Regions from separate parts of the Catenibacterium sp. CAG:290 genome, predicted to be linked through region 2. Evidence: predicted binding sites of a transcription regulator. Region 2 holds the regulator's gene; each other region holds the start of a gene.

Region 1 (10,897 bases), on a different contig from region 2:
ATAATACACCACCAGTTTTATGTAATGCTTCAAATACTGTTACATCATAACCACGTTTAGCAAGTTCACCGGCACAAGAAATACCTGAAGGTCCTGAACCTACAATAGCAACTTTCTTGCCGTTCTTTTCAATCTTAGTTTCAGTTGGTTTACCATGATCTCTATGGTAATCAGCAACGAATCTTTCAAGTCTACCAATGGCAACTGATTCGCCCTTGATACCTCTAATACATTTACCTTCACACTGGTTTTCCTGTGGACATACACGACCACAGATTGCAGGCAAAGCATTTTCTGTAGTGATGATTTCATAAGCTTTTTCAAAATCACCATTCACTACTTCCTGAATAAAATGAGGGATAGGTACATTTACTGGACATCCATCCACACAGCGAGGCTTTTTACAGTTTAGGCAACGAGCTGCTTCTTCCTGAGCCATTTCTTTAGTATATCCTAAAGCAACTTCTTTAAAGTTAGTTGCACGAATTTCAGGTTCCTGAGAAGGCATTTCTACCTTTTTATTTGACATATTAGGCATATTATTTAACCCCCTTCATTAAGTTACACATACGGTCTGCATTGCTGTCAACAAGATGTTCTTCTTCCTTGAACATTCTCTGTCTTGCCATTAATTCATCAAAGTCAACATTTAAACCATCAAAGTCTGGTCCATCAACACAGGCAAATTTGATCTTACCATCAACAGTAACACGGCAGCATCCGCACATACCTGTACCATCAATCATGATTGGGTTAAGTGAAACCATTGTCTTAATATCTCTAGGCTTAGTTACTCCAACAACTGCCTTCATCATTACAACTGGTCCAATTGCAATAACTTCATCATACTTTTCACCCTTATCAAGTAAATCAGTTAAAACATCAGTAACAAAACCTTTTGTACCTACAGAGCCATCATTAGTTGCGATATATACATTATCACAAAATTCTTTAAAACGATCTGCCCATAATACATACTGTTCTTCACGTCCACCAATGATTACATCAACCTTAGTACCAAGTCCTGCTAGTTTTCTTAACTGTGGGAATAATGGTGCACTACCCACACCTCCAGCTACACCGATTACGTGATCCTTCTTTTCAAGATGAGTAGGGACACCAAGAGGACCTACGAAGTCAGTGATATAGTCTCCTTCTTCTAACTTAGCAAGCTGTTTAGTAGAGTAACCTACAATCTGATAAATTATTGTGATTGTTTCCTTTTCTCTATCATAATCAGCAATTGTAAGAGGGATTCTTTCTCCATCTTCTCCTACACGTAAAATAATAAACTGCCCTGGTTCACATTTTCTTGCAACCATTGGCGCATGTACTTCCATTAGCTGTACAACGTCATTAAGTACTTCTTTTTTTACAATCTTATACATATTCTCAATCCTTTCTGAATCTTATTTAATATTATCACATATTAGGTTTCTATTCAATGTCGCTTCATAGTAAATTAATGCGCTACCATGTGGTATTTTCAAGAATTGAGAGATTGTTGACAGATATAATTATTTGTGGTTTAGTTGTATGAAACAAGGAGAATATTTATGAGTAGAAGAGTTATATTTTTTGATATTGATGGTACATTATCTACAGAAACAGACTTTACTGTTCCTGAAAGCACAAAGAAAGCAATTAAACTAGCTCAGGATAATGGACATATCCTGATGGTGAATACAGGACGTACTATTTGTATTATAGAAGATGTAATTAAAGAATTAGGATTAGATGGTTATATCTGTGGTTGTGGGACTAATATCTACTATCATGGTAAAGAAATCTATCATGCTAAACTTCCTTCAGAATTAAAGAAAGGAATTGTGAATAAAGCGGTAGAATTAGATATTGATGCCGTATTAGAAGGTCCTGAATCTATTTATTTCCCTGAAACAATCAAGACAAAGACAGTTCAAGAAATCAAAGAACGTTATAGTGATATTAAAGTAAATGTTCCTGTATATTATAAAGATGATGAACCTAATTTTGATAAGTTCACTGCATGGTATACACCAGAAGATGATATTGAATCATTTAAGGATGCATTTAAAGATGATTTAGAATATATCCAGCGTGCTGAAGACTTCATTGAAGTAGTTCCTAAAGATTGTTCTAAAGCAACAGGTATTCAAACATTTATTGATCTCATTGGTGCTTCTATTGATGATTGTATTTCTATTGGTGATTCTACCAATGATCTACCAATGTTGACTTATACTAAGGAATCAGTGGCTATGGGCAATTCTAATCCTGATCTATTTGATTATGTAACGTATATTACAACTGATATTGAAGATAATGGTATTTATAACGCATTAAAACATTTTAACGTCATCTAATCAAAAAGCAGCCCATTTTATTTAGGCTGCTTTTTGAAATGATACGATTCTTTCTCCATGGAATGAGACTTGTCCCTTTTGTCCTTCTAGATATTCATGAGGTTTTGTTACTTTGAGTACAATTTCTTTACCGAGTTCTGATTCAAATATGATCTTATCTTCAAGGACTTCTTTTACAATCACATCTTCAGTGATGTAGTATCTTGTTAGGAACAAATATAAGAACAACAATAATAGAAAAATAAAAAGCACAAGATTCACCTCTTTCTTATACAATTATTGTAACAGAAAAGATGTGTAATACTTGTGATTTTTTTGACTTTAGAACAATTTTTTAATGAATGGGATTTTCAATACAATATATAGAATCAGTACGCCGCTCATATTCAGAATGATATCATCTATATCTGCTGATCCAACCTTCCAAATATATTGAATAACTTCTACTCCTATAATCATAAATAAGAAAAAAAGGAAATAAGGTAGAAATGAACGCATTGGTTTGAATAGAACATATATAAAATAACCAAAAGGCATGAACAACATGACATTCCCAATCATATTCAGAATAATATTCTTAATAGGTAATGTATGTCTTTCATAAGCTGTGTAATAAAGAAGTATTGTCTTTAATGGACTGATATTCACACTACTGAATGCTTTGACATGTCTTAATGCTGGGTTAAGGAACAGTTGATAAGTAAGATTTATAAGGTAGATGATGAATGCGATACTATGAAGTATAGTAAACATTCTTCTTTTATTTTTGACTACATTTCTTGCATCATAGGCATAACCTACTAAACCAATCATTTGAATAATAACAAGCACAAACGTCTGTGTAATAGAAAACTTGATTGTATAAGAAATGATATCTATTAATTGAATAATGAAAGCGACAGCTGCAGTAAGTAAGAATAAAAAACGTTTATGTTTCATGACAGTGTCCTCCGACAGACCATTGTAGTCATTTTATTATAATGAGTCAACAACCGTTATTATTTAACATAATTTAACACAAAAAAGAGGAGAGCCGTAAGGCTTTCCTCTAAATGGTTTTAAGAATTATTTCTTAGCGAATGGAGATTCGTAATCGTAGATTGTTTCTAGGATAGCTTCCATATCTTTAACCATAGGCATTCTTGGGTTAGCAGGAGTACACTGGTCTTCGTATGCGTTCATAGCGATTCTATGTACTGATTCTTCCCAATCAGCTTTGCTGATGTTCTGTGACTTAACGTTTACAGCACCACCAACTTTTACCCATAACTTTTCAACAGCCTGTGCGAACATTTCAACACCTTCTGCATCAGTCTTTGGATGTAAGCCGATTAATTCTGCTAATTCTCTATATTTCTTATCTGCCTTATAGTCTTCGATCTTTGGCCAGATGTTTAACTTAGTTGGAACTGTACCATTGTATCTGATTACATGTGGTAATAACATACCGTTAGTACGTCCATGAGGAATATGCCATTCTCCACCGATCTTATGAGCTAATGAGTGGTTCATTCCTAAGAATGCGTTAGCGAATGCCATACCTGCGATTGATGCAGCGTTATGCATCTTAATTCTAGCATCAGGATCACCTTCAAGTACTGACTTTTCAAGGTTTTCGAATACTAACTTAACAGCCTGTTTAGCCCAACCATCAGTGAAGTCAGAAGCTAAGATTGAAACATATGCTTCAATAGCATGAGTTAATACGTCGATACCAGTATCAGCAGCGATTCTTGGTGGCATAGACATAGCGAATTCAGGGTCAACAATTGCGATTGTTGGAGTTAAAGCGTAGTCAGTTAATGGATATTTCTTGTTTTCCTTAGTATCAGTGATAACTGCGAATGGAGTTACTTCTGAACCTGTACCTGAAGTAGTTGGGATACATACTAACTTAGCTTTCTTACCAAGTTCTGGGAACTTGAATGCTCTCTTTCTGATATCCATGAATTTCTGCTTGATGTCATCGAAGTTAACTTCTGGATGTTCATACATTAACCACATAACTTTAGCAGCATCCATTGAAGATCCACCACCGATAGCGATGATTGTATCAGGCTGGAAGCTCTTCATGATTTCAAGACCCTTAAGAGTCATATCTAAAGATGGATCTGGTTCAACGTCGATGAATAAGTCAACGTCTACTTTGTTACGTCTTCTTCTGATAACATCTTCGATCTTTCCTACATAACCAAGGTCATACATACCTCTGTCTGTAACGATCATTGCTTTCTTCATTTCCTTCATATCTCTAAGATATCTGATTGAATTTCTTTCGAAATAAATCTTTGGAGGAAGTTTAACCCATTGCATATTGTTGTTACGTCTCCCTATTCTCTTAATATTTAGTAAGTTAATAGCACTTACGTTGTTTGATACTGAGTTATGACCATAAGAACCACAACCAAGTGTTAATGAAGGTAAGAATGCATTGTATACTGAACCGATACCACCGAATGTAGATGGAGCGTTTTCAATAATACGGATAGCTTTGATTCTCTTACCAAATGCTTTAGAAATTTCATGATTAGTAGTATGGATTGCAGCTGAATGTCCTAAACCGTTGAATTCAACAGTCTGAGCAGCCTTTTCAATACCATCTTCAGTAGAGTTTGCTTTGATCATACCTAATACTGGAGAAAGCTTTTCTCTAGTCATTGGTTCGTTAGGACCGATTTCCTTAACTTCGCAAACTAAGATCTGAACATCATCAGGTACTTTGAAACCAGCCTGTTCAGCGATCCAAGTAGCGTTCTTACCTGGAACGATGCTGTTTAATCGAGCTTCATTTACGTTTTCACTGTATGCTGTTGCACCGAACATGAACTGTTCAAGTTTCTTCTTTTCTTCAGCATTACAGAAATGTACATGATAACGACCAAGTTCTTTCTTGAATTCATCATAGATTTCGTGATCTACAACAACTACCTGTTCAGATGCACAAATCATACCGTTATCGAATGATTTTGATAAATAAATATCATTTGCTGCCATTTTGATTTTACAAGACTTTTCTACGTATGCAGGAACGTTACCAGCACCTACACCTAAAGCAGGTTTACCACAAGAGTAAGCAGCCTTAACCATTGCGTTACCACCAGTAGCTAAGATAGTAGCAACACCTGGATGATTCATTAATGCACTAGTTGCATACATAGTTTTCATTGGTAACCACTGGATTACGTTCTTAGGAGCACCAGCTTTTACTGCAGCATCTAACATTACCTTAGCAGCCATAACTGAACAGTCATGAGCACCTGGGTGGAATGAGAAGATGATTGGGTTTCTAGTCTTCATAGCGATTAAAGACTTAAAGATAACTGTAGAAGTTGGGTTTGTTACTGGAACGATACCACAAACAACACCAACTGGTTCAGCGATTTCAGTGATACCAGTAAGTGGATCTTCATTAATAATACCTACAGTCTTTGTATGACGCATGTTGTTAGTAACATATTCACAAGCGAATAAGTTCTTAACAGCTTTGTCTTCAAATACACCACGGCCAGTTTCTTTTACTGCAGCTTCTGCAAGAACACCGTGCTTATCAAGACCAGCAACTGACATCTTTGCTACGATGTAGTCAACAGTTTCCTGGTCAAAACCTTCGAATTCGTCTAATGCTGTTAATGCGTTATTAACTAACTCATCAATGCAAGCATCAGTCTTTTCTTCTGTCCATTCTTCAACTTTCTTTTCGACTTTCTTATCAGCCATTTTTATATCCTCCATTGACCAAAATATTTCTTTTTCATATTTTGTAAGTTCACTATACATGATTTCTTGTGAAAAAACAAGCATACTTTTGTGAAAATTTACACAATTTATAAAATGCATTTACTGTAAACGTTTGAAGTTTAGGGATATCCGATTAGGTATTTTTCTGCTTAGTTTTTATCAAAAATTTAAATTATAATTATTTTTTATAGTGATAGAATACTCTCAAAATTGTGAACGTTTTCTTTTAAAGTCTTTCACTAAACGTATCTACAGTCTTTAATATCTCTCTTGCAATATTCATCTTATCCTTGAATAAGGCACTCATGCTACCAACTGACTTAAAAGGATCCTGTAACAAGACCTTCCTATCTTCAATGAAACCATTCTTCACAATATAATCTACAATCAATTCTACAAAGTGAATCTGTCTAGAATTCAAGCTTTGATCATCTAAGAAACGTGAGAACTCAGCCATAGCAGCTTCTCTATCTAATCCTACAATCTTTCTAATTAATCTTGTGATAGGTGTATCACCAAAGTGTATTCGGTAATCGTCTTTACTTCCTAAGTCTATCCATAATAAGTTTTCTAGATGTTTCATTTCATATAATAAGGTTCTTATACAAAATAACTAGTACTTTTATGTTAACATTTCTCTATATTATGTGTATTTATACCGTCAATAAATGTTTTCTTTATCTTACTTATACCATAAAACAAAACAACCCTTTCGGGTTGTCCTATGACTTCTTGCTCACGTCATATTAAAAATTATAGTAAGAATACAATCCTATCAATCCTAGAACTAATATGATCAACAAAATTGAAAGAATTATTTTTTTTGAATCCATGCTAATCTCTCATTCTTATAGTTTCTTTAATGTTTCTTCTACATCATCTAGAATCTGACTGAACTTAGTTAAAGCTCTAGATACTGGTTCTGGTGTACTAAAATCTACACCTGCATGCTTTAATTCATCTAATGGATAAGCACTACCACCCATTGATAAGAATTCTAAGTATTTCTTTACAGCACCTTCTTCATTATTAAGAATTGCTTCACTTAAAGCAACTGCTGCACAATAACTTGTTGCATACTTATATACATAGAATGGTCTATAGAAATGAGGAATTCTAGCCCATTCATACTGTACTTCATCATCAATGACTAGATCCTCACCAAAATAATCTTTGATCAAGTTCTTATATAATGTATTCATGCTTGCTGCAGTGATGGCTTCTCCTCTTTCAGCCATGGCATGTGCATCTCTTTCAAATTCTGCAAACATTGTCTGACGATATACAGTGCCCTTGAAACCTTCTAGATAATGGTTTAATAAAGCCAAACGTTCTTTAGGTTCAGTTGTCTTCTGTAATAACTGTTCTATAAGTAAGTTTTCATTGACTGTAGAAGCGACTTCAGCCACAAAGAGTGTATAGTCTGCATTCTGTGGTGTCTGTGTATGGTTAGAAAGCCATGTATGCTGTGAATGACCCATTTCATGGGCAATTGTACTGACACTATCTAATGTGCCTGTAAAGCTTGTTAGAATGTATGGATTAGAGTCATAAGTACCACTAGAGAAAGCACCACCACGTTTACCATTATTAGGATAAACATCAATCCATCTATCTTTATAAGCCTGTTTTACTCTATTGACATAGTCTTCACCAAGTGGTGTGACTGCATCTAATACCATCTGCTGTGCTTCTTCATAAGTATATGACTTAGAAGAACCTGCAATTAATGGTGTATAGACATCATAATAGTGGAGTTCATCTAAACCAAGCATCTGTTTTCTTAAACGTACATAACGATACATTTCAGGCATGAACTTTCTTACTGTATCGACTAAACTATCATACACTACACCTGGTACATGTTCATAAGCCATGCTCATTGCGCGTGAAGACTCATAATATCTCACCTGTGCTTCTGCCACTGCTTCTTTAATACATGCATTATATGTAGAGGCAAAGGTATTAATATGCTGCTTAAATCCTTTATAGAAAGATTTAAAGGCATTTAATCTAAGTGTACGGTCTTCACTCATCTGTAAAAGAATATAGTTAGACTGGTTGAGTTCATGGACTTCTCCATTTGAATCAGTCACTGATTCAAATGTCATATCAGCATCCTGTAAGCTTTCAGAAATCTTACTAGGAGCCCCTAATGTTTCTGTAAAGGCGGCAAGAAGTGCTTCTTCTTTTGCGCTTAATACATGAGGTTTCTGATCTAATAACTTCTGCATATTGAATGCATAAGGCTTTAAGTCTTCTGAATGTACAATTGATTCTAAAACATCTTCATCAAGTGATAGGATTTCTGGTTCAGCAAAGCTGATTGCTGTTGCGTAAGCTGTATAGACTTGATACGCTTTTGCTTCCATTGCCTGTGCGTCACTATCTCTTGTATCTTCACAATTTCTAAGTGATGCATAACAATAGAAATCAGATAACTTTCTACCTAAATGTGTATCAAAATCAAAGAATTCTCTGATTGTTTTCGCATTATTGAGTTTACCCTGATATTCAGGTAGTTTCTTAATCATTTCATTAAGTTCAGGTAATGCGTTATTCCATTCTTCATCATTTTTAAAAAGTGTTGAGAGGTCCCACATATATTGTGGATCCATATCTTTACGTTCTTTCATTGTTTCTGCCATAATACTGCTCCTTTCAATGAGTTAGTTATAGTATACCACTAATTGTATTTAATACATAAAAAAAGATGATTTCAAAGGAATCATCTCTTAAATAATTAGTCGTTTAAAGCTTCGATCATAGCTACGTATGATTCAACCTGTAATGATGCTCCACCAACTAAAGCACCATCGATGTTTGGCTGTTCAAGTAAAGCTTTTAATGTAGCAGGCTTTACAGATCCTCCGTACTGAATTCTTACTTTTTCAGCAACGTCCTGACCATAAAGTTCAGCAACTACACCTCTAATGTAACCACAAACGTCTTCTGCGATTTCATTAGTTGCAGTCTTACCAGTTCCGATAGCCCAGATTGGTTCATAAGCGATAACTACTCTTTCAGCAGCTTCAGCTGTAACATCCTTGAATGCAGCAACAACCTGAGTCTTAACTACATCATGAGTCTTTCCAGCTTCATATTCTTCTAAAGATTCACCAACACAAACGATTGGAGTCATACCGTTGTTTAATACCTGAAGCATCTTTAAGTTAACAGTTTCATCAGTTTCACCGAAGTACTGTCTTCTTTCAGAATGTCCTAAGATAACCCATTCAACACCGATTTCTTTTAACATTCCAACGCTTACTTCACCAGTATAAGCACCACTGTCTTTGAAATGGCAGTTTTCAGCAGCAACGATTAAGTTCTTTGCGCCTTCTTTAGCAGTTGCTAAATCTAAGAAAGGAGTAGCAATACCCCAATCAGCTTTATCAGTTACTTTACCATCAACAGCAGCAACAAATTCCTTTGTTTCTGCGATGCCATGGTTCATTTTCCAGTTTCCTACAATAATTGGTTTTCTCATTTTAAATTATATCTCCTCGAAAAATTATTTATCGTTGATAGCAGCGATACCTGGTAATACTTTACCTTCCATATATTCTAATGATGCTCCTCCACCAGTAGAAATATGAGATACCTTATCAGCGAATCCTAACTGCTTAACAGCAGCTGCAGAGTCACCACCACCGATGATAGTGTTAGCACCCTTAAGGTTAGCTAACATGCTACATACAGCTTTAGTACCTTCTGCGAACTTAGGCATTTCGAATACACCCATAGGGCCATTCCAGATAACTGTCTTAGCACCTTCAAGTTCTTTAGCGAATAATTCAACAGTCTTAGGACCAATATCAAGACCCATGTATCCTTCAGGTACATCTTCACCAACAACCTTGATATCTCCATCTTCACCAAACTTACTGCTTACTACAGAGTCGATTGGAAGGATTAACTTATCTCCACCCTTTTCGATGAATGACTTAGCTAAGTCTACCTTATCTTCTTCAACTAATGAAGAACCAACTGTATGTCCCTGAGCTTTAGCGAAAGTATAGCACATACCACCACCGATAATGATCTTATCAGCAATGTTTAATAAGTTTTCAATTACACCGATCTTAGAAGATACTTTAGAACCACCTAAGATAGCTACTAAAGGTCTTTCTGGATCAGATACAGCCTTACCAATATAAGCGATTTCCTTTTCTACTAAGAAACCTGCAGCTGCTGGTAAATGAGCAGCGATTCCTACAGTTGAAGCATGAGCTCTATGAACTGAACCGAATGCATCTTCTACGAATACATCACCAAGTGATGCCCAGTAAGCACCTAATTCAGGATCGTTCTTAGTTTCACCAGCTTCATAACGAGTGTTCTGAACTAAGATAACCTGTCCGTTTTCAGCGTTCTTAACTGCTTCTTCAAGTTCAGCACCGCGAGTAGCGTTTACGAACTTAACATCTCTTCCTAATAATTCAGCAAGTTTAGGAGCAACAACAGCCATATCGTTCTTAGCTTTGTCTTCTTCCTTCTTGATCTTACCTAAGTGAGAGAAAAGTACAACAGCCTTTGGGTTGTGATCTAATAAGTAGTTGATTGTCGGTAATGCAGCAACAACTCTGTTATCGTCTGTAATTTCTCCTGTGTCTTTGTCTCTTGGTACATTGAAATCTACACGTACAAGAACTGTCTTGCCTGCGACATCAATATCTCTAATTGTTAATTTATCCATTAATTATCATCCTCCTACGACGAATTATAGCACAATTAAATATTTATATACAATCAAAAATACTATTCTTACCAATTATCTGTTTACAGATGAAGCAATTTTGTGATATGTCCAT
Region 2 (10,897 bases):
ACCTGGTATTCCATATCTTTACTCCTATTTATATAATTTATCCATCTGTTTCAATAATGGGAATCCAATAATGATTTCTAATGGAATAATAAAGCATGCCTTAATCACACGAATACTTACAGATACCACAAATGGAATGCCATACATGATCTGTAGCCAGAAAGGTATTAAGCAGAATGTAATTGCAAGTTCTACTAGAATAACACTTAATAGCCAAGTACCAAATAATGACACATCATTGTCTTTCATATTCTTTGTGCGTTTCAACATGAACAAGATAAAACCTATAGAGGCAATAAGGCAGAGTCCAATCATAACACCTTTTTGTAAGAATGTTAATGTATAAGTGACTTTACCGATAGAGATTGTTTTTTGTAAAGCAACAAAAAGCGATCCTGCTCCACCAAATAATGCAATCATGAGACATACAATCTTACTGAATCGTTTTCCATCTACATTCTTTACTTTTACAGCAATCAGTGATGGGATTAAACCAATCAGTACCTGATTGAGTGTAAATCCAAAAAATGGGAATCCTGTTGGGGATATCACTAAGCCAAGTAAATCAGTAATTAAACCAATGAGATAAGCATAGCTTGGTGAAAGAATCACACCTGCTAACATAACAGGAATATATTCAAAACCAATCTTTAAGCTTTCAGCACCAAATAACGGTACCATAATAGTAAGTCTCTTCAAAATCAATGTGATGATAATAATTAAAGCACTAAATGCGAGCTTTTTGGTATTTCTTCTTTCTAATGGGTAAAACTTAAAACAGTAAATACCAAGTAATACTAAAATACATACAATAATAATTTGAATCATTTTTTAAATGCTACAATAAACAAATGTTTCTGTTTCAACCTATCGCTAGTCCACAGACGTTAATTCCGATCATCTCTGACCGTACACTTGCCTTCTTATAGGCTCCTCCTTTTCTTTTTTTAACAGTTATTACGGTCCTCGCCTTTAATAAAAGCGATAATGTTTTCACGTACTTCAAGAATCAAACGATGTCTTGCTTCTACTGAACCCCATGCAACATGTGGTGTGAAAACGACCTTTTGAGGATCAACACTATATAAAGGACTTGTTGAAGGAAGTGGTTCTTTTTCAAATACATCTAAACCTGCTCCAGCAATAAGGTTATTATTTAATGCATCACTTAATGCTTCTTCATCGATAATAGGACCACGTCCTACATTAATGAGATAAGCTGTATCTTTCATCTTCTTGAAAGCTTCTGCATTAAATAAATGTTCTGTCTCTTTTGTAAGAGGTGAATGAATAGAAATAATGTCACTTGTTTTAAGTAATGTATCAAAATCCACCTGCTTGAAGTGTTCATCCTGATGATGTCCAGTTGTAGAATAATACTGCACCTGACATCCTAATGCTTCCGCAATACGTGCAACGCGCTGACCGATTGCGCCTAGACCAACAATTCCCCAAGTCATAGTAGATAGTTCATGAAACGAGTAACCAAAGAATGAAAAGACCTTATCCTTTTCATATTGATGTGATTTTACATAACTATCATAGCGTGATGTATGTTCAATAAGTTCTAGACATAATGCAAGAGTAAGCTGGGCAACAGCTTCAGTAGAATATCCTTTCACGTTGGCTACTCGAATTCCCTTTTCTTTTGCATAATCCAAATCCACATTGTTTGTACCAGTGGCTGTTACAGCAATCATCTTAAGATATGGACAGCGGTCAATTTCTACTTTTCTAAACAGATTCTTATTTGTAATAACAATATCTGCATCCTTACAAAGAGAAATAACATCTAACTGGTCTACATTTTCATGATAAGTCACTCTTCCAAGATCATCAAAGATATGTGTATCCACATCTTTTCCAAGTGTTTCTACCTGCAAGAAGACAATACGAAGTTCCTGATGTAATAAATCAAGAATTTCTTCTTTTGTATGGTCCTGCATCATCTTACCAAAAATAATACATTCATTAAAGTCTAAAACTTCAGCTTCGTGTAATTTCCCACAAACTTTTCCATCAATCATCTCATATGTGAGCATTCCACCCATCATGGCCATTCCTAATGCTTTAGAAGTAATGCCTTCATCATCATTTACGGCCTCTAGAATCACTTCTTTAAAATGTGGATCTGCTTCAATTGATGCTTCAATAACATCTTTTAATGTATCATGCTTTAAAATTTCTTTTCTAAATGCATCATGATAAATAAAAGGTAATACAATGTCATAAAGTTCCATAGGAACAGGTTTTGCATATCCCTTTGAGAAGTTATATAAAATCGCAATCCCTAATCGCTCATCTTTCATTTTATCAACTAATTTCATTCATCTTCCTCCATTAAATATACTTCAACACGTTGTCTTTCTGCTTTCTTTTTATCATCATAGAAGATCAGACATGTTTTCATCTTCTTATCCATATAATCATAACGTAATACATTATAAGAATAGTAATGACTTTCACTTTCTTTTAAGCCACCTGTTGCACTTCCTGCTGAGATATAGTATGTACCTTTTTTATTCATGAAATAAGGCACATGCTTATGACCATGAAGCACATATTTAATATGACGCTGTGTGAGCCATGTGGCAAACATTTCTGCATCTACAAGTGCCTTAGATTTATCCAATATACTTCCAAATATAGATTTTTCACGCCATTGTATTTTTAAGAAGTCTGACTTAGAGACTTTAAATACATGATGATGTAGTAAGACCACAATCGTATAATCTTCTAGATTTTCTATACCTGCAAGTTCTGAGTCTATTTGATCTAATTGTCTTCTTGTGATCATTCCTCTAGCTAAATTACCACCAGCATTAGAATCTATCTTTACAAGTACAATCTTATCTTTTTCTATAACCTTGATCTTTTCACCTAGTAAATAGGCTATGACTTTTGTACGTTGTCTTCCACCAATACTCAAGCCTTTTACTATCATATCATGGTTACCTAACACAAAGGTGATATCTGCCTTATATCTCTTTCTAATCATTGTCATAAAGCCATTGGCCTGATACATATTCTTTGTATTAGGAGAGTTCATAAGATCTCCTGTAATAAAGACCTGCTTTTGATGAGAACTCTGTGCATATTGATCACATTCATCTAATGAATCTAGTAAATTAGAGACTGCTTTCAGCTTCTTTTTAGGACCTAGATGTAAATCAGATAAATGATAAATAAATGAAGAATGACTTTCTTTATTAAACATTGTCTTCTCATCAATTCTCTTTTGTAATGCCTTTGCCTGAGAAATACTATGTAATGGGTAAAAGGATGCATGTTTAGAATTAAATATGAGTCCTCCAGGCCATTCATCTGCATAAAATAAAGCTTCAAGTAGTCCAGGGAATGGGTCTAAGAAAGACAAGTCTTCCTGCTTAAAAGGTTTGCTTATTGTAAAGATATAGTCCACCCCTGTAAAAGAATAGTCTTTAATTTCTTTATTAATACCAGGAATAAGAAATAAGAAAATCTTATCTTCAAGGAAAGAACGGATACGTTGTAAACCTTCTTGCAAATTAGTATGTGTCAGCATGGATATATCCTTGATTGTCATACCAGGACGAATCATGCTGAATGAATACTCATCAATCATATCGAGTTCTCTTATTTCTATATGATGATCTCTTAACCACTGTCGATAATCATTAAAAGATTGGTAATCCAATAAAGCACGAGAAAAAGCACGGTCATGATGATAAATCATATTAAAAAAAGCATTAATACCACTAAATTCATCCATAATAGTACTTCCTTTAAGAAAAAAGACCACATATGTGGTCTTTTAGAATTTTAAGTTACGTGGTGTACGTGGGAATGGTTCTACATCTCTGATGTTAGCCATACCAGTTAAATACATTAAGAAACGGTCAAAACCTAAGCCGAATCCAGCATGCTTACATCCACCAAAGCGGCGTAAATCCATATACCACTGTAGTGTTTCTTTGTTCATGCCCTTTTCATCCATAAGCTTTTCAAGAACATCATAACGTTCTTCTCTTTGTGAACCACCAACTAATTCACCGATGCCAGGCACTAATAAGTCACAAGCTGCAACTGTCTTGTTGTCATCATTTAAACGCATATAGAATGCTTTGATTTCTTTTGGATAATCTGTTAAGAATACAGGACCACCTACAACTTCTTCACAGATATAACGTTCATGTTCAGCATTTAAATCAATACCCCATTCAACCTTGTTGTCAAACTTCACATCAGCTTTTAATAGATGATCAATAGCTTCTGTATAAGTCATACGTGCAAAGTGAGAATCTCTAACCTTTGTGATACGGTTGATACAGTCATGGTCAACCATCTGTTCAAAGAATTTCATTTCTTCTGGAGCATTATCTAAGCAGTACTGAATACAGTATTTAACCATTTCTTCAATTAAACACATATCATCTTCAAGATCAGCAAATGCGATTTCTGGTTCTACCATCCAGAATTCACTGGCATGTCTTGATGTATTTGAGTTTTCAGCTCTAAATGCAGGACCGAAAGTATATACATCTCTAAATGCCATTGCGAATGCTTCTACATGTAACTGTCCTGTTACTGTTAAGTAAGCTTCTTTTTCAAAGAAATCCTTAGAGAAATCAGTATCATCGATAGTTGTGACTCTAAACATTTCTCCAGCACCTTCACCGTCATTAGATGTAATGATTGGTGTATGTACATAGACGAATCCCTGATCCTGGAAGAACTCATGAATAGCCATAGATAATACAGATCTTAATCTGAAGATAGCATAGAATGAGTTTGCTCTTGGTCTTAAATGAGGGATTTCTCTCATAAATTCAAAAGAGTGTCTCTTCTTCTGTAATGGGTAATCACTATCACAGTCACCTTCAAGAATAATTTCAGTGGCTTCTACTTCAAATGGCTGCTTTGCATCAGGTGTTAATTTTAACTTACCTAATACATGAATAGCTGAACCAGTTGCGATATGTGAAACTTCATCGAAGTTCTTTAATTTTTCTTCTAAATAAACAACCTGACAATTTCTAAAATAAGAACCATCATTTAATGCGATGAATCCTAGTTTACCACTATCTCTATTTGTTCTTACCCATCCTTCTAATTCTACATACTCTACGTTATCTGTTTCTACTGCGTTATCTGCACGACAGATTTCATAAAGTTCTCTTACTGTCATAAATTCAAACATCCTTCTTACTCCTTTGTATTTGATTTCATTTTTAATTCTAATTCTTGTATTGCGACAACAACATCCACATTCTGTACCTCTACTCCCTGAGGCACAATAAAATGAGAGTGGGTGAAGTCTACAATGCCTTTAATCCCTAATGCTACTAAGCGGTCCACCATTTCCTGTACATTATCAGAAATTGCGAGAATCGCAATCTTACAGTCCTTAGGAAATGTTTTTTCCAAATCATCACTCTTATGAATCTTGACACCAAAACGTTCACCTTCAATATTAGCATCTTTATCATAAGCACAGACAATCTGTCCCACTGTATATTTCCAGCGGTTATATTTCAAAATAGCTGATCCTAAGTTACCTACACCAATGAGAATAATAGGTTCATCAAGTCCTAAACCTAAGAAATCACTGAGCGTTTCAATCATCTCTTTTGTATCATAACCATAGCCTCTTTTACCAAGTGTATTCTTCTGAGGCAAAAAGCCAAAATCACGACGAATAGTCGTATCCTGGATATGAGTAACTTCTGCAAGTTCACTCGATAAGAAGTTTTCTTTACCTTCATGTCCCATAACTCTTAAAGCCTTCAAATAAACAGGAAAACGTGTCATCGTCGCACGTGAAATTTTCTGTTTCTTTTCATTACTCATAGTTGTCTCCTACACTTTCCGCCTCTAAGTCATAATCCGGCTTAACAGATAAGTCCAAAGGGGCAAACATATTATATTTATACATAATACTTGCAGCAGATGCAATCATTGCTGCATTATCTGTACAATACTTCAATGGTGGAAAAATAACAGGAATATCACTTGTACTCATTTTTTCTCTGAGACCTTTGTTCGCACTTACACCACCTGCTACAATAATCTGCTTTACACCAAGATCATGAGCAGCAGCTAAAGCTTTAGAAGCAATCGTATCCATAGCCACATCCTGGAATGAGCAGGCTAAGTCATTGCCATTGATTTCCTCTCCTCTTTGGTCTGCATTATGCTTTAAGTTGATGACAGCGCTCTTTAAGCCACTGAAGCTAAAGTTATAGCTTCCATCATCAAGTGGTTTTGGAAGTGTATAGCTATGAGTTCCCTCATGTGCCATTTTATCTAATACAGGTCCTCCAGGATATGGAAGATGTAGAACACGTCCTACCTTGTCATAGGCTTCACCAATTGCATCATCAAATGTTGTACCGATGACCTCAAAAGAGAATTCCTTTTTCATATAAACAAGTTCTGTGTGTCCTCCTGAAACAACTAATGCCATTGCAGGATATTCAATATCATTGACGAGTTCATTGGCATAAATATGCCCCGCAATATGATGTACACCAATAAGTGGTTTATTTAAATAAATAGCGAGTGTCTTAGCTTCCTGCATCCCAACATGTAAAGAACCTACAAGTCCTGGTCCTTTAGTGACTGCAATTGCATCAATCTCCTCAATAGAGATATCTGCCTGGCTAAGTGCTTCCTTTAAAACAGTGCTGACACATTCAACATGCTTACGACTGGCAATTTCTGGTACAACCCCACCATATTGTTTATGGATATCAATCTGTGATGCAACAACATGACTTAATAACTCTTTTCCATCCTTAAGGATTGCAACACTCATTTCATCACAGCTTGATTCAATAGCAAGAATAACAGCCATTATTTTTCCTCCTTTCTTACCATGAGATAGGCATCCTCATGGTCTGCATAATAATCTTTACGTATAGCACATATCTCATAGCCATACTTCTTATATAAACGAATCGCACGTTCATTTGATACACGTACTTCCAAACTATAATTCATACATCCTTTATTATGTCCTTCTTTTAATCCATAATCCATCAATAACTTAGAAAGGCCTTTTCCCTGATAATTTGGATCAATACCAATTGTAGTCAATTCACAGTTTTCATAAGCATACCAGAATCCTGCATAACCAACAATTTTATCATCTACAAGAACATAATAATGAGCATAATCATTTGTTTTTAGTTCATGAAGAAAATCTTCTTTAGACCAGGCAGGGGTAAATAATAACCCTTCTAGTCTTTCAATTTCATCAAGATCTTCTTCCTGCATTTCTCTTAATAACATGCTTTCTTAGCCTCAACATCTTTAATATAAGTTGGTACTAATAGATCAACATTCTTGATTGGATCAGCCATCTGACCTAATGCATAAATATTAGCACAAAGATCACATTCTTTTTCATCTAATCCAAGACATCCTACTTCACCCACAAGTTCAAAGTCTTCATATTCAGCACGTAAGTGGGCAAAGTCTTCTAAAGTCACGACCTGTTCCTTAATTAAAGGAAGACCATTTTCATAAACACCAACAAAGACCTTATGTCCTCTTGCATCAATAACACTTAATGCCTGATTCATACCAGCATAAGCAGCTAAAGAACTGACTGATTTAATTCTTACATCAGATACTGCAGCAAGTGTCTTGGCGATAGTCATTGCGACTCTAACACCTGTATAAGAGCCAGGTCCTGATGTGATAATCATTTCATTGACATCCTTTAATGCAATATGATGACGATCAAGCACTTCCTTTAATGTAGGAATTGCTTTTTCTGATTGTCTTCTAGAACCTTTTTCCTGGAAGGCTTCTAGACACACATTATCTTGATATAAGCCTACAGCTAAATAACTATTTGATGTATCCATCACTAAACTAATCATGCGTAACCTCCCTCACATAGTTCTCATATTTTTCACCGATAGGGTGAAGCTTTAAAGAACGTGTTTCATCTTCATTCTTTATTATTTCTATTTCTAATCTTTCTTCTGGAATAATGTCTTCAATAAACTGTGGCCATTCAATCACACATAAGCCATCATCTTCAAACATCTCTTCAAACCCCAGATCATCATCTGCCCCTTCTAGGCGATATGCATCAAAATGATAAAGGGTCATACGTCCAGAATAAACCTTCACAATAGTAAAAGTTGGAGAATTGATGATCTTCTTGATTTCAAGTCCCTGTCCTATTCCTTTTGTGAATGTAGTCTTACCAGCCCCTAAATCACCTGTTAATGTGATAATAGAATGGGGAAAGATTGTTTCTCCAATACGTTTACCAAAAGCAATCATTTCAGCTTCATTTTTTAAGTTTATCATTTTTAGTTCCTCTATTTTTCATCATCTGCTGATACTTATTATACCACTCCTGAGCAAATCCTGCACGAAAAGGACCAGATGCATTCATCGTCATCACAATCAAACGATTGAGCTGTTCATGGAATATCTCATCTAATTCATCTGAATATTGATATTTAATACGATGAGCCGCATATTCACCTTCATCTAAGACCTTATAACGATAGCCAGGCCATACCTTTAAATCAAGGTCATAATCAATATATTTAAGTGCTTCTCCATCATATAATATAGGAGAGGCAATATTACAATAATAATAGATACCATCACTTCTAATCATACAAATTACATTATACCATCTATCCTTAGGAAAATAACAGATAGCTGGTTCTTTAGTGACCCAGGAACGACCATCTGATTCTGTAACTAATGTATTATTATTTATACCGATAAAATGGCGATCTGTTTCTTCTAATATCTTACAGCGTGACCACGTACGATGTGGTTTACCGTCATGTTTATAGCAATGGATGAGCACATCCTGCCCCACTAATGAATTCTTCATAATCAAACCTCTTTCAACCTATCGAATATCATAGCAAAAAACAGGTGAAATGTACATAAACCTCACCTGTTTTTTCCTAAATAAAGCCTTTTTAAGTTATTGTTTTGTTTTTATATAAAAAAAACAGTGGTCTCCCACTGTTAAATAGCCTTAAATGCTTTCTGAAGTTTTGGATAAATAAGTGCAAATACTACATAAGTTAAAATAAGTGTACCTACATTATAACCAATGTTGTATAAGAATGAATAAACCCAAGGGTTCATGTTCTTAGGTGCATAGCTTGCAAATAATACAGCACCAGATAATAAATGTGAAATGAACTTAAGGATCATTCCTACGAATATTCCTGTATAAACTTCAGTCTTACCTGATTTAAAATTAGGAATAAAGCCTGCAATACCAAGTGCTGATAATGGTACAAGATAGTCTAACACAACAGACCAAGGTCCATAATATAAAGCAAGACCTAATACAAACTGCATAGCAGTGGCACCAACACCTACAATAATTCCATACTGTGCACCCATTAAATAGCTTGCAAGTACGATTGGTAATAAACTTAAAGTAATAGAACCACCCTGTGGCTGTCCTGGAATCACCTTAAATAGTACTTCTAGAACTAACTGCATAGCGATAAATAACGCAACATAAGCAATTGCTCGAGTGGATAATGTCTTCTTATTCATTTATAAATCTCCCCTTTCTAATGACTAAGATGACGCAAAGAAGTCACTAAAAAAGTACGGCCTCTCTACGCTGGTATTACCCAGATCAGATGCTAAGGGACAAGGCTTTCACCTATCTCAGCAATAAATGCGCCCCTGGCAGTAATGATTATATTACAGAACATTCTTTTTGTCACGTAATCTAAATTTATAGTAGAAATGTTAGGGGTTTCTGTTTATAATAGGGGTGTTTAGGAGGATATAAGCATGTCAAAAGTTTTAGCAGTTAACTGTGGAAGTTCTTCATTGAAGTTCCAGTTATTTGAAATGAATACTGAAAGTGTTATCACTTCTGGTATTATTGAAAGAATCGGTATGGAAGATTCAATCTTCACTATCAAGTATAATGGTACTAAAGATAAGAAGGTCTTTGCAGTTCCTACTCACAAGGAAGCAGTACAAGTATTACTTGATACATTAATTGAAAAGAAGATTGTTGAACATTTAGATGAAATCAAGGGTATTGGTCATCGTGTTGTACAAGGTGGTCCTTATTTTGATGGGTCTTGTGTTGTAGATGATGATGTGATCGCTAAGATTGATGAATTATCACCACTTGCACCACTTCATAACCCTGCACATATTATTGGTATCAAAGCATTCAAGGAAGCTATTCCTACTGCAGGTGCTGTTGTAGTATTCGATACAGCATTCCATCACTCTATTAAGCTTGAAAACGCAGTTTACCCAATCCCATATAAGTTCTATGAAGAAAACAAGATTAGAAAATATGGTGCACATGGTACTTCTCATTACTATGTATCAAAGCGTACTCAGGAATTATTAGGCAACCCTGAACATGCTAATATTATTGTATGTCATTTAGGTGCAGGTGCTTCACTTTGTGCTGTAAAGGATGGTAAATCTATTGATACTTCAATGGGTCTTACACCTCTTGCTGGTGTCATGATGGCAACTCGTTCTGGTGATATTGATGCATCTGTTGTAGACCACTTAATTGAAAATCTTGGATATGATATGAAGACTGTATTCAAGATGTTGAATAAGGAATCTGGTTTATTAGGTGTATCTGGAGTGTCTGGTGATATGAGAGATATCATTGATGCAAAAGATGCTGGTAACCAAAGAGCCGAATTAGCTTTTAACATGTTTAGAAAACGTGTTGCTGATTATATTGGTTCTTATTTTGTAGAACTTGGACATGTTGATGCAATTTCATTCACAGCAGGTATTGGTGAAAACAGCTTTATCGCAAGAGAAGCAATTATTAATCTAATAAAAGAAGCATTAGGCATCGTATTAGATGATAAGGCTAATGTAGAAGGTCATGGTGAAAGATTAATTTCTGCACCTGAATCTA
Region 3 (10,897 bases), on a different contig from region 2:
CGTGGTGTCATGATTTCTTTAATATCAGTATCACCAAAATCAAAGATATTATGCATCATTTCTTTTTCTTCATCTTCTAATACACCTTCTTCATGAGACACGTTTACAATTGTTTTTAAGTCTTCTTCAGAAAGCGTAGGTTGTGGATCAATATTACCACCTAATATATGAATTAAGCCATGAGACACTGCAGTTAAGATAACAACAACTGGTGTAAATATAAAATTTATAAATTGAATAAAGCGACAGAATCTATAACATAATGCTTCTGCTTTACTTACAGCTAAAGTCTTTGGTGTAATTTCACCAAAAATAAGAATCATTAACGTAACAAACCCTGTTGCAACCGCAACACCTGTTCCTTCATTACCAAATACACTAATTACAAAAGATGTAGTTAATGAAGAAGCTAAAATGTTGACAAGGTTATTGCCTACTAGAATTGTACTTAATAAATGATCTGTATCCTCTAGAAGCTGAGACACAATTAAAGCTTTTGCATGATGAGGATCCTCTTCATCCTCACTTACAGTTTTTACTCTAATCTTAGAAACAGACATAAATGCAGTTTCTGCACTAGAAAATAAGCCTGACAATCCTATCAATATAATAAAAATAACAACCATCATTATCTGACTCGAGTCCACGACACTATCATACTCCTTTAATAACTATATTGAGTGCTATATACAAAAGCACAATTCTATTATACATTTTTTATAAGAAACATCAATAAAAAACAAAAAGGAGGAACAAATGTTCCTCCCGATGAACGATTATTATTTAAGTAATGATCTATATAATGCTTCAATATCTTCAACTGAAGTATCTCTTGGGTTACCTGGACGGCAAGCATCAGCATATGCATCCTTAGCTAACTGAGGAATATCTTCTTCCTTAACAACACCCTTAAGAGTCATTTCGATACCAACATCTTCACCTAACTTCTTAACAGCATCTACAGCAGCTTTACGGTATTCTTCCTGAGTCATACCATCAACACCTTCAACACCCATTGCCTTAGCGATGTCTTTATACTTTTCACCAGTATATTCAGCATTGTATTCCATAGTTGTTGGAAGTAAGATTGCACAAGCTTTACCATGAGGCATATCATAGTAAGCACTTAATGTATGAGCCATAGAATGGTCAACACCTAAACCTACGTTAGAGAATCCCATACCAGCAACATACTGACCTAAAGCCATACCTTCACGTCCTTCAGCAGTGTTTTCAACAGCACCTCTTAATGAACGAGCGATGATTTCGATAGCTTTAATATGGAACATATCTGAAAGTTCCCAAGCACCTTTAGTAATATAACCTTCGATAGCATGAGTTAAAGCATCCATACCTGTAGCAGCAGTTAATCCTTTTGGCATTGAAGACATCATTTCTGGGTCAACAACAGCAACTACTGGAATGTCATGATTATCTACACATACGAATTTACGTTTCTTTTCAACATCAGTAATTACATAGTTGATTGTAACTTCAGCAGCAGTACCTGCAGTAGTAGGAACAGCGATGATTGGAGCACAAGGATTCTTAGTTGGTGCAACACCTTCTAATGAACGTACATCAGCAAATTCAGGGTTTGTAATGATGATACCGATTGCTTTAGATGTATCCATTGAAGATCCACCACCGATAGCTACGATACAGTCAGCGCCTGCTTCTTTAAATGCAGCTACACCAGTCTGTACGTTTTCAATAGTTGGGTTTGGTTTAATGTTGCTGTAAAGAACATATTCAATACCAGCTTCATCTAATAAATCAGTTACTTTCTTAGTAACACCAAACTTTACTAAATCAGGGTCAGAAGCAACAAATACTTTCTTAAATCCTCTTGCTTTAATTTCTTCAGGAACAGCTTTAATAGCACCTGCTCCATGATAACTTGTTTCATTTAACATGAACTTATACATGATTATCGATCTCCTTTTAATTAACTTTTCTGACTTCATGTTAACATTGTAAGTGTTATCATTCAAGTGACAGATAAGTGGATTTGTCACTTTGTGAATAAATTTACAAAAAAAGACAACTGATTTTCATTTCTCAATTGTCTTTTCTTTCCCACAATATTCAATTTTACTTACGCTTACTTTAATTGACAGATTATTCAGTGATTCTCTTTTTTGTAGTTAATACAACTGCTGCTAAAGCACTTACTAATAATAATGAAGCATATAATGCAGCATTCATAGTATCACCAGTCTTTGGTGCTTCTTTCTTTGTAGTAGTTGTAGTATTTGTTTTCTTGTCATCTTTTGCTACAGGTGCATTAGGTGTAATTGTAGTTGTACCTTTATTTTCTGCAGGTTTTGTAGGTGTAGTAGGCTTAGCTGGTGTAGTAGGAGTTACAGTTGGTGCTGGAGCCTTTACTGAAGTTTCTACATACATAGACTTATATTTATCCTGACCGTTTAATTCGAATGCAAATACAAATTCAATTTCAGAATACATTGTCCAATCTACTGCAATCTGATGTCCAACATCATCATCATCATCCCAATACAAAGTTTTCGCATTCATTAATGCATCTTTAGTAAATGTAATCTTACCTTTACCTTCTTCATTTACTTCTATTTCAGATTGAACTTCTAAAGGTTCGCCATAACCATTTGCATCATAAACATACATTTCACCATTGGAAACTGTTCCACCTTTAGCATCTACTTCAAAGACAATATCACTATCTCCTGTCCATTTAGATTTAGGGTAAGTAAAGTGATTTCTGGTTCATAAGCTGCAGGTGCAGGTGTAGTTTCAGGTGCAGGTGTAGGTGTAGTTGTAGTTTCAGTAACAGCTGGAGTTTCTCCAGTTACTACTACATCTTCTGCAAATACTGCTGTAGTAGATAATGTTGTTACTGATAAAGCACAAGCGACTAACATAGTCATTAATTTCTTGTTCATAATCGTTTTCTCCTTATTCGATTTGTCCCAAAAAGAAGTCTTTTCAATTTTTTATAATGCAAAAATGCATAGAATATCTATTAAAAATAAATAATCCCTGTCGATACACTATAAGTATATCAAAAAGATCAGAGTGTCCCTTCATATGTATTTCTTCTGTCCATTATAAGCGTAAAAATGTTTATACATAATTGTCTACCCTTCTTATAGATTACTCATATAACCCTTTTCAAGACTAACCATATTATAACTCTTTTATTTCAACCATACAAAAAAAATCATAAAAAGTTAATATATTGAATGAATATTCTTTTATACAGCAAAAAAGAGACCTTACTTCAGATCTCTTAATAGTTCATCTAACTTTGGTGGTAATGCTTCTATCAGCATATCAGCTAATTCTTCAGGTTTCAGCTTATATCCTTCTGTTGCCCAGTCTACAGTCATAGTAATAGACCCATGACAATACATTTCTAATAAAAATTCTATATCTGATGGGATATTATTACCTAGTTTTCTCTTAATAATATTCTGATAGAAAGTGAGAATACAGTTATAATCATAGTTTTCTACATTATTATAATCTTTAGATTTAAATGCTTCTTTAAAGAATACTCTATCATGATAAATGAATTCAAATTTCTTAGTAAGCCCTTCTCTTAAAGTTTCACTATTGCCAATCTGTAAGAAAGACTTATCCGCCAATACTTCAAAATACCAGTTCACAAGATCATATTTATCACGAAAATAACGATAAAATGTCTGTCTAGTCTTACCGCTCATTTCCACAATATCAGTCACTGTGATCTTATCAAGAGACTGATGATTCATCAATTGTTTGATGCATTCTGCAAATATATATCGTGTATCTCCCAAAATTCTCACCGCCTTTGTAACATTATAACAAACCCATCTCTAAAAATAAAGAAGACAACCCCAATAGAGGTTGTCTCTTAATGATTAAAGTTCGATATCACAAAGTTCTGATGCTAAACCAATGTATGATGCAGGTGTCATATCTAATAAAGTCTGACGATCTTCATCACTTAACTGTTCTAAGCTCTTTGCGAATGCCTGAATATCTTCCTGAGAAATATTCTTACCACGAGTTAAGGCCTTAAGTGTATCATAAGCATCTGGTACACCATATTTTCTTAACATTGTCTGGATAGGTTCTGCAAGAACTTCCCATTTTTCATTTAAGTCTTTTGCAAGCTTTTCTTTATTTACAACACACTTAGCTAAACCGCCAGTTGTTTCAGAAATAGCCTGTAATGAATATCCGAAGCATAATCCTAAGTTACGCTGACTTGAAGAGTCTGATAAGTCTCTCTGCATTCTTGACTTAGGAAGCTTGTTAGATAATGCAACACATAGATTATTTGATAAATCAATGTTTGCTTCAGAGTTTTCAAAACGGATTGGGTTAACCTTATGAGGCATAGTTGAAGAACCAACTTCACCCTTAACAGGAATCTGTTTAAAGTATTCCATTGAGATATATAACCACATATCTACATCTAAGTCAGCCAATACATTATTGAAATGACGGATACCATCTAAGATATGACAAGTATAGTCATGAGATTCAATCTGAGTAGTTAATGGATTGAATGTAAGTCCTAAATAGTCTTCTACGAATTCCTTATTTAATGTAGGCCAATCTTCGTTAGGGAATGCTGTTAAGATAGCACTGTAGTTACCAGTTGCCCCATTGAATTTTGCTTTAATCTTGATATTTTCAATGTTTTCAATACTAGAAAAGAAACGATAAGCATAGACTTTGAATTCTTTACCAATAGTTGTAGGTGTAGCAGGCTGTCCATGAGTATGTGCAAGCATTGCATCATCCTTATGATCAACTGCTAATTTATTGATCATTGAAGCAAATTCTTTAGCTGCAGGTAACCAAACATCCTTTAAGCCATGTTTAATCATACATGCATATGATGTATTGTTGATATCTTCAGAAGTACATCCGATATGTACATAGCTTTCTAAATGTTCATAACCTAAAGCTTTAAGCTTTTCATCAATAAAATATTCTACTGCCTTAACATCATGTCTTGTAACAGATTCGATTTCTTTAATTCTCTTGAAAGAATCAAAGTTGAAATCTTTAGAAATCGCAAGAATATCATCTACCTTGTTAGGATCAACCCTGTCTAAAGTTTCTGTATGAAGGTGATCCAACTGGAACTTCAACCACTGGATTTCTACAAACACTCTATACTTAACAAGTGCATATTCACTGAAATAATCAGCTAACTGATCTTTAATCTTGCCATAACGTCCATCTAGAGGACAGAGTGTCATACTTTCAAATTCTAATTTATCCATTCGTTATTCTCCTTTAAAATACTTCACGCCGGCTTCAAATAACTTCTGATCCATTTCACCGTAGATGTTAAGGTCTCTGTTTTCACCCTGACGTTCAGAATGACCCATCTTACCTAATACTCTACCATCTTCAGAAACGATACCTTCAATACCATACATAGAACCATTAGGGTTATATGGAGATTCCATAGTAACATTTCCATTTGGATCAACATACTGGAATGCTACCTGACCATTATCAATTAACTGATCAAGCACTTCCTTAGGTGCAACGAAACGTCCTTCACCATGAGAAATAGGGATAATATGTTCATCACCTAACTCTACATTAGCAAGCCATGGAGACTTCACGCTAGATACTCTTGTAGTCACCATCTGAGATAAGTGGCGTCCAATTGTATTGAATGTTAGAGTAGGATCATCTTTGCTCATATCCTTAATATGTCCATGAGGAAGTAAACCAAGTTTTACTAATGCCTGGAATCCATTACAGATACCAATCATTAAGCCTTCACGATTGTCTAATAAATCATCGATTGCAGCCTTTAATCTTGGGTTACGTAATACAGTTGCAATGAACTTACCTGAACCTTCAGGTTCATCACCAGCTGAGAAACCACCTGGTAGCATCATGATCTGTGCATTATGGATTGCTTCTTCTAATTCATCAACAGACTTCTTAATATCTTCTTCTGTCTTATTTCTAATAAGAACAAGCTGAACCTTTGCACCTGCTTTTTCAAATGCACGTTTAGAATCAAATTCACAGTTAGTTCCTGGGAATACAGGAATAACAACATTGACTTCATCATACTTCTTAGAAGCAAACATCTTGCCTCTTTCATTGCAGTCACCAGTACGTACTTCTGTAGTAGGTGCTTTTGCTGTAGTAGGATATACAGATTCTAATGGCGCACAGTTGATTTCATATGCATCATCAAGTGTCACTTTCTCACCCTTATATGATACAGCCTTTTCTTCATTTGTAGAAGCAATAATACGAACATTTTCATATCCTGCAACAACTTCTGCGTTGTCTACTTCCACAATGATATGTCCAAAGTTCTTTTCAACTAAGTCATTAAGTGTTAAAGCATCATCAAATGTGACACCAATTTCATTACCAAATGCCATCTTATAAACAGCTTCAACTAAACCACCGTCTTTAACTGTATAAGCTGAATAAGCCTTACCAGACTGAATCAATGCTTCTACAGCATCAAACTGTTTTCTTAAAGCTTCAAAGTCAAATACATGGAATTCATCCTTTGGAAGCATGAATTCGACTAATACATGTCCTGCTTCTTTTAATTCAGGAGTGATGACTTTATGTACATCTCCACCAGTAATTGCGAATGATACTAAAGTTGGAGGAACATCTAAGTCTTCAAATGAACCTGACATAGAATCCTTACCACCAATTGAAGGTAATAATAATTCTTCCTGAGCACGATAAGCACCAAGTAATGCACTAAATGGTTTACCCCATCTCTTAGGATCATTTAATAGCTTTTCAAAGAATTCCTGGAATGAGAAACGGATTGTATGCCATGTACCACCCATTGCGATGATCTTTGCGACAGATTCTACAACTGCATTGATTGCACCATGATATGGTGACCATTCAGAAATAAGTGGGCTATAACCATAACTCATTAATGAACATGTAGTTGTTTCTTTTCCTAATACTGGAATTAATGCAGCCATACCTTCAGTTTCTGTACGATAAGTCTTACCACCAAATGGTGAAAGAACAGTACTATTACCGATAGAAGAGTCAAAACGTTCTACTAGGCCCTTCTGAGAAGCTGTAGATAAACGTGATAATACTTCTTTAGTTGTTTCAGTAAAGTTTTCTTTTGCTTCTGGATTGAATGGTGCTTTATCAAAATCAGGTAATTCTACATGGATATCCTGATAACGCTTAGCTCCTGCTTCATCTAAGAAGTCTCTAGAGATATCTACAATAGTATCTCCCATATATTTCATAGTTAAACGGTTCTTATCTGTAACTGTTGCCACCTGTACAACTTCAAGGTTTTCATCATGAGCAGCCTGGATACAGAAGTCTTTATCACATTCATTGATGACAATAGCCATACGTTCCTGTGATTCACTAATTGCAAGTTCAGTACCATTTAAACCTTCATATTTCTTTAACACTGCATCTAAGTTGATATCAAGACCAGGTGCTAATTCACCAACTGCAACGCTGACACCTCCAGCACCAAAGTCATTACATCTTACAATCTTCTTAGAGAATTCTTTATTTCTAAATAATCTCTGAATCTTTCTTTCTTCAACTGGGTTACCTTTCTGTACTTCAGCACCAGCAGTTTCAGTTGTCTTTAATTCATGTTTCTTAGAAGAACCAGTGGCACCACCAATACCATCACGACCAGTACGTCCACCAATTAATAAGACAATCTGTCCATTTTCAGGAATTAATCTCTTAACCTGTTCTTCTGGTGCAGCTGCAACTACAGCACCTAATTCCATTCTCTTAGCAACATAACCCTGATCATATACTTCATGTACAAAACCAGTTGTTAAACCAATCTGGTTACCGTAAGAAGAGAAACCATGAGCTGCTTCTTCACAGATCTTTCTCTGTGGTAATTTACCAGGAAGTGTATCTTCTAATTTCTGACGAGGATCACCTGCACCAGTAATACGCATTGACTGGTAAACATAAGCACGACCTGATAATGGGTCACGGATTGCACCACCTAAACATGTAGCAGCACCACCAAATGGTTCAATTTCAGTTGGATGGTTATGTGTTTCATTCTTGAACATTAATAACCAATCTTCATCACCATCAGTTGTATGAACCTTTAAACGAACTGAGCAGGCATTGATTTCTTCAGATACTTCCATATCATCCAAATAGCCACGTTTTCTAAGTTCTTTCATAGAAATAGTTGCAAGATCCATTAAAGTAAGTGGTCTCTTTGTATCCACACCATAAACAACATGACGGCTTGCTTTATATTTTTCTACATCTTTTTCTAAGATTTCTTTAAATGCACCACTTGCGATATCAATATCAGTAATAACTGTCGCAAATGTAGTATGACGACAATGATCTGACCAATAAGTATCTAATACTCTGATTTCAGTTTCTGTAGGATCTCTCTTTTCTACATCTCTGAAATAATTCTGAGTTACTTTTAAGTCATCGAAGTTCATTGCAAGACTCATCTTTTCAAGTAATGCTTCAACTTCTTCATCAGTAAAACCAATAAATCCTTCGATCACTGGAACCTTCTTGATTTCAACAACAGCATCATTTAAATCTGCTGGTTTTTCTAAAGACGCTTCTCTAGAATCAACAGGGTTAATTAAATAATGTTTAATTGCTGGTAATTCATCACTAGAAATACCTTCGATTACAATAAGCTTTGCACATTTAACCTTAACGCCTTTTTCACCAGTTAATAACTGGAAGCACTGTTCACAGGCATCTGCTCTAGCATCATACTGTCCTGGAAGATATTCAATCGCAAAACTTACAGCTCCTTCTGGAATTGCATATTCTTCACGATATACTTCATCTACCATTGGCTCAGAAAGAATAGTAGGAATACCTTCTTCTAATACTTCTTCAGTAATACCCTGAAGATCATAACGGTTGACAACTGTTAAGTTAGAAACGTCAGTTAAACCTAGTCTTGTCATCAAATCATGTTTGATAGAGTCTGCTTCAACCGCATTTTCTTTTCTTTTTTCTACATAAACGCGATAAACTTTAGCCATGTTATCCTCCTAATGTAAGCCAATATCTTTACGCATATACATGCCATCAAAATGAATGTTTTCAATTGCATCATAGACTTTCTTTCTTGTTTCTTCAAGATCATGTCCTAATGCACAAACATTTAATACACGTCCACCATTTGTGACGATTTCATTGTTTTCATTACGTTTAGTACCTGCATGGAAGACAACGATATCTTCTGGAAGATGATCTAAACCAGTAATGACTTTACCCTTTTCATAAGATCCAGGATAGCCTCCACTTGCAAGAACAACACATGTTGCCTGTTCATCTTTCCACTTAACATCTACATCTTTTAATGTATTTGTAGCACATCCATACATCACTTCATATAAATCACTTTCAAGTCTCATTAAGATAACCTGAGTTTCAGGATCACCAAAACGAACATTGAATTCTAATACCTTTACATCCTGATCCTTGATCATTAATCCAATAAAGACAACACCACGATAATCCATATGATCTTCATGTAAGCCTTTCATGAATGGATCAAGAATCTTTTCTTTGAAAGTCCCTTCCATACCTTCAGGTAAAAATGGGTTAGGTGATACAGTACCCATACCACCAGTATTTGGACCTTCATTATTATCATAAATCTGTTTATGGTCTTTTGCAGATACCATAGGTACGATCGTATCATGGTCTACAAAACATAATAGAGAACATTCAAAACCAGTTAAGAATTCTTCTAAAACAACCTTCTTACCAGCTTCACCAAAAGCACTGCCATCAAGCATCACTTTAAGTTCTTCTTTAGCCTGCTGCTTTGTTTCACAGATGACTACGCCCTTACCTGCTGCAAGACCATCAGCCTTAACAACAACAGGAAGATCAAAAGCATCTAATGCTTTAACAGCTGATTCATAATCAGTCACTTCTTCATACTTTGCAGTAGGAATATTGTGCTTTTTCATGAAATCCTTAGAGAAGGCTTTAGAACCTTCAAGAATAGCTGATTCTTTTCTAGGACCAAATACTTTGTGTCCTCTTTCTTCTAAATAGTCAGCAAGTCCCATACATAATGGTACTTCAGGACCAATAACAGTTAAATCAATACCCTTTTCTTCAACAGTCTTTAAGATAAAAGGCATATCTTCTACACTACCTGGAATACATACAGCATCCATACCAGGATTACCAGGAATAGCATATAATTCAGTAACATGTTTACTCTGTTTTAATTTCCAGGCAATTGCATGTTCTCTTCCACCACTACCAATAACAAGAACCTTCATAGAACGCCTCCTTAGTGTCTAAAATGTCTATAACCACTGAATACCATTGTCATATCATGTTCATCACAATAATCAATAGATTCCTGATCACGAACTGATCCACCAGGCTGTACAATAGCCTTAATACCTGCTTCATCGGCCACCTGTGCACAATCACTAAATGGGAAGAATGCATCACTTGCTAATACAGCACCATGGAAATCCTTATCAGGATTATTATGAATTGCATTTTCTAATGCCCAGATACGTGAAGTCTGTCCTCCACCAACAGCTAAAGTACATCCATCTTTCACTAATACAATTGCATTAGACTTAACATATTTAACAACCTTTAAACCAAATTCCATATCAGATAATTCAGCTTCTGTTGGCTGCTTTTTAGTCACTACTTTCATTTCATCAATAAGCTTAGTATTTAATTCCTGAACAAGTGCTTTACCTTCAAGATACTTAATATCATACTTAGCATCACGTGCATCAAGATTCTTAAGCTTTAATAAACGTAAGTTCTTCTTCTTTTCTAATACTTCTAAAGCATCATCATCAAAATCAGGTGCTGCAATGATTTCTAAGAAAGTCTTCTTCATTTCTAAAGCAGTTTCCTTATCAATCTTATA

Evidence for each region. The regulator Rex, encoded in region 2, represses fermentation and respiration genes when NADH is low (regulators of the CRP and FNR family bind a similar motif). The targets are predictions, from matches to a motif close to GTGAANNNNTTCAC.
Region 1: a site for Rex is predicted at 6,153-6,166, ahead of adhE (bifunctional acetaldehyde-CoA/alcohol dehydrogenase). Genes of this name have one in related genera too.
Region 3: a site for Rex is predicted at 2,022-2,035, ahead of fucO (lactaldehyde reductase). Genes of this name have one in related genera too.

What each region holds. Positions count from the first base shown of each region.
Region 1 is NZ_FR898816.1:45,743-56,639, forward strand. Features, by position in the region: gene gltA (NADPH-dependent glutamate synthase) at 1-538, opposite strand, end outside; gene QVO42_RS06025 (sulfide/dihydroorotate dehydrogenase-like FAD/NAD-binding protein) at 540-1,388, opposite strand; gene QVO42_RS06030 (Cof-type HAD-IIB family hydrolase) at 1,557-2,345, shown strand; gene QVO42_RS06035 (hypothetical protein) at 2,367-2,597, opposite strand; gene QVO42_RS06040 (VanZ family protein) at 2,667-3,284, opposite strand; gene adhE (bifunctional acetaldehyde-CoA/alcohol dehydrogenase) at 3,411-6,062, opposite strand; gene QVO42_RS06050 (type I restriction-modification enzyme R subunit C-terminal domain-containing protein) at 6,310-6,666, opposite strand; gene pepF (oligoendopeptidase F) at 6,932-8,731, opposite strand; gene tpiA (triose-phosphate isomerase) at 8,827-9,573, opposite strand; gene QVO42_RS06065 (phosphoglycerate kinase) at 9,598-10,782, opposite strand; gene QVO42_RS06070 (DUF7916 family protein) at 10,858-10,897, opposite strand, start outside.
Region 2 is NZ_FR898764.1:115-11,011, reverse strand. Features, by position in the region: gene QVO42_RS00570 (segregation and condensation protein A) at 1-14, opposite strand, end outside; gene QVO42_RS00565 (folate family ECF transporter S component) at 25-828, opposite strand; gene QVO42_RS00560 (NAD(P)-dependent oxidoreductase) at 948-2,327, opposite strand; gene QVO42_RS00555 (metallophosphoesterase family protein) at 2,324-3,751, opposite strand; gene asnS (asparagine--tRNA ligase) at 3,794-5,179, opposite strand; gene QVO42_RS00545 (redox-sensing transcriptional repressor Rex) at 5,185-5,829, opposite strand; gene tsaD (tRNA (adenosine(37)-N6)-threonylcarbamoyltransferase complex transferase subunit TsaD) at 5,822-6,835, opposite strand; gene rimI (ribosomal protein S18-alanine N-acetyltransferase) at 6,835-7,272, opposite strand; gene tsaB (tRNA (adenosine(37)-N6)-threonylcarbamoyltransferase complex dimerization subunit type 1 TsaB) at 7,263-7,868, opposite strand; gene tsaE (tRNA (adenosine(37)-N6)-threonylcarbamoyltransferase complex ATPase subunit type 1 TsaE) at 7,861-8,307, opposite strand; gene QVO42_RS00520 (DUF402 domain-containing protein) at 8,288-8,851, opposite strand; gene QVO42_RS00515 (energy-coupled thiamine transporter ThiT) at 8,992-9,537, opposite strand; TPP riboswitch at 9,583-9,684, opposite strand; gene QVO42_RS00510 (acetate/propionate family kinase) at 9,784-10,897, shown strand, end outside.
Region 3 is NZ_FR898773.1:8,931-19,827, reverse strand. Features, by position in the region: gene QVO42_RS01955 (HlyC/CorC family transporter) at 1-629, opposite strand, end outside; gene fucO (lactaldehyde reductase) at 780-1,928, opposite strand; gene QVO42_RS01945 (LPXTG cell wall anchor domain-containing protein) at 2,122-2,646, opposite strand; gene QVO42_RS01940 (hypothetical protein) at 2,679-2,921, opposite strand; gene QVO42_RS01935 (TetR/AcrR family transcriptional regulator C-terminal domain-containing protein) at 3,255-3,797, opposite strand; gene purB (adenylosuccinate lyase) at 3,882-5,261, opposite strand; gene QVO42_RS01925 (phosphoribosylformylglycinamidine synthase) at 5,265-9,020, opposite strand; gene purD (phosphoribosylamine--glycine ligase) at 9,030-10,280, opposite strand; gene purH (bifunctional phosphoribosylaminoimidazolecarboxamide formyltransferase/IMP cyclohydrolase) at 10,292-10,897, opposite strand, start outside.